DNA from 2 places in the Sporolactobacillus caesalpiniae genome. Region 1 is predicted to be linked to the other one. Evidence: riboswitches for the same ligand, from Rfam matches in the RefSeq annotation. Region 1 holds a riboswitch; the other holds the start of a gene.
The links. A riboswitch is a leader RNA that binds a small molecule or an ion and turns the genes downstream of it on or off. The one in region 1 is predicted to bind thiamine pyrophosphate.

Region 1 (2,397 bases):
GATCAGTTAGAGCGGGATTGGGCAGCGCATTAACTCGCCATACGAATGAACGAAATGAGAACAAATAGGAAATAGGGGATACCAAGAAAAAGAATAGCCCGATACATGACCTTCGTGATCCATTCAAAGCACTCTTCGGCGGAGAGGTGTTCGATTTTCTGTGATATCTGGCGAATACGTTCATTAATTGGATCTTGTTTCTTCGAGAGTGGTGTTGTGTTTGTTTTTTCCATTGTCGTTCCCTCCTGATAATTAGCTTTTGATAGACTATATGGCCTGTCCCATTAAAATATGTCATTAAAAGTGAGAGAAGACATGTCATGCGTTATTCAGAATGGAGCAATTGTTGTAATTCGGGTATCGTCTTGCCTCCAAATTCTTTAAATCCGGCATCCAAGGCGATCAGTTTACCGAAAACCACTGGGTAAACAGCGCAGAAGCCGCCGCTTAAAATGAAATGATTAGGATCTCGGAAGTGTTTAAGAAATAAAACGTAGTCACCATCGGCAAGCGGGCCGGTATATTGTGTATTCAATGGACTCTCCGGATCGGGAAGGGGCTCCACACCTGTCGTTAACAATAAGGCAGGTGATGGCGCTTGTCCCTTTAGTTGATTGTGGATGTGGAGTATTTGCTCCGCATTGACAAAACGTTCTCCTGAGGGCAAACGCTGCCCGGTATCCCATTTTCGTATGTGTTGATCAAGATGTACAGAGACAATAAGATCTGATTGGTGTTCCATGAGCTCGCTGGTTTCAGGACGATCGGCTTTTATGATTTGAGTAATATTGGCTGCATGTGAAACCACCGGATGGAAGAACATAAGAGCGCATAGGATGAATGGTGTTAAATGAATGATCATTCTGGATTGATGCATAAAATCTGTCCTCCGATTCTTTTTATTTATCTTGACTTTACAGCTTGCTTTCTATTCATTTGCACCAATAATTAGCCGCGCGTCAGCACAACAGCTTAGAGAAGAAAAGCGTTAATTCTTGATCGATTGACCACGTTGTAGTATGTTTAGTTTGTTAAATGAATAATGAATTGTTCGTCCACTAGGGGTGCTTTTGCTGAGAGGGATTTGTCCCGACCCTTGGACCTGATCTGGGTAATACCAGCGTAGGAAAGTGGTTCTTGATGAAATGACTACTGCTTTCTAAGCTAATGAAAGCGGTTTTTTGTGTTTTCAAACCTTTTTTCAGGTCGATTGGATGGAAGATTCAACTATAGAATGATTATAGAGGGGGAATTGATCATGAGTAAGGAAAAAAGTACGAATTTAAAGCTTAATTTAACAGACATTCTTGTTACAATCGTGATTGCACTTGTCTTTGGATTGGTGTTCCGTCTGATGGGCCCGGTTTATGATTTAGTGAAACCGTTCGGGCTGCACTTGGACGCGCTTCTGTATGGTATTTGGTTTATTGCCGCGCCGTTCGCCGCACTGCTCATCCGTAAACCAAGTGTTGCTTTTCTTGCAGAAACCGCGGCGGCACTGGCAGAAATGTTATTCGCAGGCAGTGGCGGTGTCATCAATCTCTATTATGGTTTGCTTCAAGGCGCGTTTTCAGAAGCTATTTTTGCCGCTTGGCGCTATAAGAAATTTTCGCTTGGGGTCACCTCACTATCTGCCTTCGCCGCATTGATCGCATCAATTATTTTGGACGCAGGCTATGCATATCTTCCTCTTCTTGCGGGTTGGAACTTAACGTTGTATCTTGTGTTCCGTGTCATTGGATCAATTCTTCTTTCCGGTTTATTTCCGTACGCATTAGTTAAAGGTTTGGAGAAGACAGGCGTAACACAGTCGCTTCGCCCGGTAACGAAGGAAGATTACGATGTCCTCAACTAGTCGGGAAGGATGGGGCGTCACGAATCTGCGTCTCGCTTTTCCAAAAAAGAATGCAATGCTATTTAAAGATCTTTCTTTTGATTATCAAAGAGGAGAAAAAGTCTTGCTGCTTGGTCCATCCGGATGCGGCAAATCAACTGTTTTACAAGTGCTTTCAGGACTTATACCGCACAGTATCGAACTGCCTATGCGTTCTGATCGACAGGACGTTCCCAGTAACTGGGGGTTCATCTTCCAGGACCCGGATACACAGTTCTGCATGCCGTACGTTGATGAAGAAATTGCTTTTGTGCTCGAAAATCGGTGTATTGAGCGCGCGCAGATGGCGGAATTAATTCAGCGTTATCTGGATATGGTTGATCTTAAATTGGATAACAATCACCAGCTCATACGCACTCTTTCCGGGGGAATGAAACAGCGACTTGCGATTGCCAGCATTTTGGCACTTGAACCTGAAGTTCTTTTTCTCGATGAACCAACTGCGCTGCTCGATCCGAATGGAACTGAACAGCTCTGGAAAACGGTCCGCCAAATTGGCAAGG
Region 2 (2,397 bases), on a different contig from region 1:
CAGCTCTCGCGTGAAAGAGGCTCGATGACGGCACTTATCGGAAAATGGTCTAATATGAAGGGGCTCAAGGCGATTATTCGCTGCGTTAGACGTCCCCATTTAAATGATTTAAAAGGCATTACGTACCAAGTGATTCCAAAACGTCTTTTTATCTTAAATGTGATCATTACGGCGATTTATACGGTTGGCGTGCTGGCTTCGCTGTATGCATCCTTGCTCCTTCCTGCCAAAGACGCGACGACTGCAGCACTGTCATCAGGTATTATTAATGGTGTTGCCACGATATTACTCACTCTTTTCATTGATCCAAAGGCATCCGTTTTGGCTGATCGGGTAGCGAGGCAAGAAAGCAGTTATATCTATCTGAAAAGCTATTCATTAACAATGATCAGTTCTAAGTTTATTGGAACTCTCGTTGCTCAATTACTTTTTATACCGGCTGCCTATTATGTTGCTTGGTTCACACAAATCCTTTAAACGAGACGGAAACCGACTATTGAATTTGGATCGGTCACTATGCGATAATGCAACGAGAGCATTATAAAGGAGTGGCTTGAGAAAAATGAGTACATTGATCGATGAAATTAATCAACTTGCTAGGCTTTCAAGAGAGAGGCCTTTAACGATACAAGAAAAAAAACGACAGGCGGAGCTTCGTCAAAAGTATCTAAAGAATTTTCGTCAACGGTTTAAAAAGCAGCTGTCGCAAATCAAGGTGGTTGATCCAAAGGGGAAGGACATCACACCGAAGAAAGCGAAAGCGCTGCGGGAAGCACTTGATCAAGAGTAAGCACCTGTGCTCGATCTTTCGGGTGCTATTCTTTGAACAATGTAAGCGCTTATGATACGATGAATTTAATAAAATAAGTGTTCCACTAGGGGAGCGGAAAGCTGAGATTGACTCTGTCAAGACCCTTTGAACCTGATCCGGGTGATGCCGGCGTAGGGAAGTGGCTGATCCTGCTTTTCACTCATGGTAATCAACCGCTTTCATTGCGAAAGCGGTTTTAATTTTGCATTAAATAGGGAGAGTGACAAAATGGAAGGAATCTCACAATTGGCACGTAAGCAAAGCGATGCATTGTGGCAGAAGAGTTTCAAACATCCCTTTGTACAAGGGATTAAGCACGGAACGTTAGGTATGGATTCGTTTCGCTATTACATCAAACAAGATGCCTACTATGTTCGCGAGTTTGCCAAGCTTCACGGTATGGCTGCCGCGCAAACGGATGATGCGGCGGCTGTCTCGAAGCTTCTCAAAATAGGAAACGGTTTGGCGGAAGGTGAATTGCAGCTTCATCTAAGTGTATTTCAGGCGCTTGGAATCAGTGATCAGGAATGGGAGGCGTTCCGCCCGGCGCCAGATGCTTACGCCTACATCAGCCATCTCTATCATGTGGTAAGTAAAGGAAAGCTAGGGTACACGCTCGCCGCGTTGATGCCATGCCCTTGGCTCTACTACGAAATAGGATTGCAATTAAAAGATGCTCAGCCGCAAGCAAAGATTTTTCAAGAATGGATTGCTGAGTACAGCAGTGAAGATATTGAGAAAAATGTGCGCATTGAACGCGCGTTGTGGGATGAAGCAAGCAAGGATGCGACCGATGCAGAGTGCCAGGATATGATTCATATCTTTATGCAGAGCAGTTACTATGAACTTCGATTTTGGGATATGGGTGCCGCGCTCAGTGATTGGCCGGAACAAGAGAAGGGGGAAGATGTTCATGATTTCTACTCAACAATTGGTTGACTTAATGCACAAAGTACGCGAGAAAAAACCACTACTTCATGTGATCACCAACCGCGTCGCAATTAACGATTCAGCAAATGGGGCGCTCGCAGTCGGCGCATCTCCGATTATGGCTGAGGCGCACGAAGAAGTTGAAGCGATTGCGGCGATCAGCGGAGCACTTGAGCTCAACATTGGCAACCTGACGCCTTACTCCATTCAAAGCATGCTGCTTTCCGGCCGTGCGGCGAATCAAGCAGGTGTTCCTGTTGTTCTTGATCCGGTTGGCGCAGGTGCCACCGATTTCAGACTTAATACGGTGCAAAAGTTGCTCAGTGAATTAGACATCGCAATTATCCGTGGTAATGCGGGTGAAATTGCGGCTCTTGCCGGAGAAAATTGGGGAGCTAAAGGCGTGGATGCCGGTGAAGGAGAAGGTGATGTGCTTGCGATGGCTGAGCGCGTGGCGCGCCAGTGGCATACGGTTGTCGCCGTTTCAGGAGCTGTTGATACAATTACAGATGGACGTCAGGCGTATCGGGTGAAAAACGGTCATCCTCTGTTTCCTTTTATGACCGGTTCCGGTTGCTTGAATGGTGTCATTCAAGCCGCCTACGCAGCTGTTTCTCAGAATTATTTAGAAGCGTCGGTCGCCGCTTCGGTAAATT

Region 2: linked by a shared signal. The riboswitch ahead of tenA (thiaminase II) and the one ahead of ABWW58_RS13155 (ECF transporter S component) in region 1 are both predicted to bind thiamine pyrophosphate.

What each region holds. Positions count from the first base shown of each region.
Region 1 covers NZ_JBEVCB010000006.1:175,916-178,312, reverse strand. Annotated here, with positions in the region: gene ABWW58_RS13170 (YppE family protein) at 1-33, shown strand, start outside; gene ABWW58_RS13165 (hypothetical protein) at 30-233, opposite strand; gene ABWW58_RS13160 (hypothetical protein) at 326-877, opposite strand; TPP riboswitch at 1,051-1,146, shown strand; gene ABWW58_RS13155 (ECF transporter S component) at 1,259-1,855, shown strand; gene ABWW58_RS13150 (ABC transporter ATP-binding protein) at 1,842-2,397, shown strand, end outside.
Region 2 covers NZ_JBEVCB010000001.1:564,583-566,979, forward strand. Annotated here, with positions in the region: gene ABWW58_RS02815 (lipid II flippase family protein) at 1-477, shown strand, start outside; gene ABWW58_RS02820 (DUF896 domain-containing protein) at 563-790, shown strand; TPP riboswitch at 868-966, shown strand; gene tenA (thiaminase II) at 1,040-1,750, shown strand; gene thiM (hydroxyethylthiazole kinase) at 1,725-2,397, shown strand, end outside.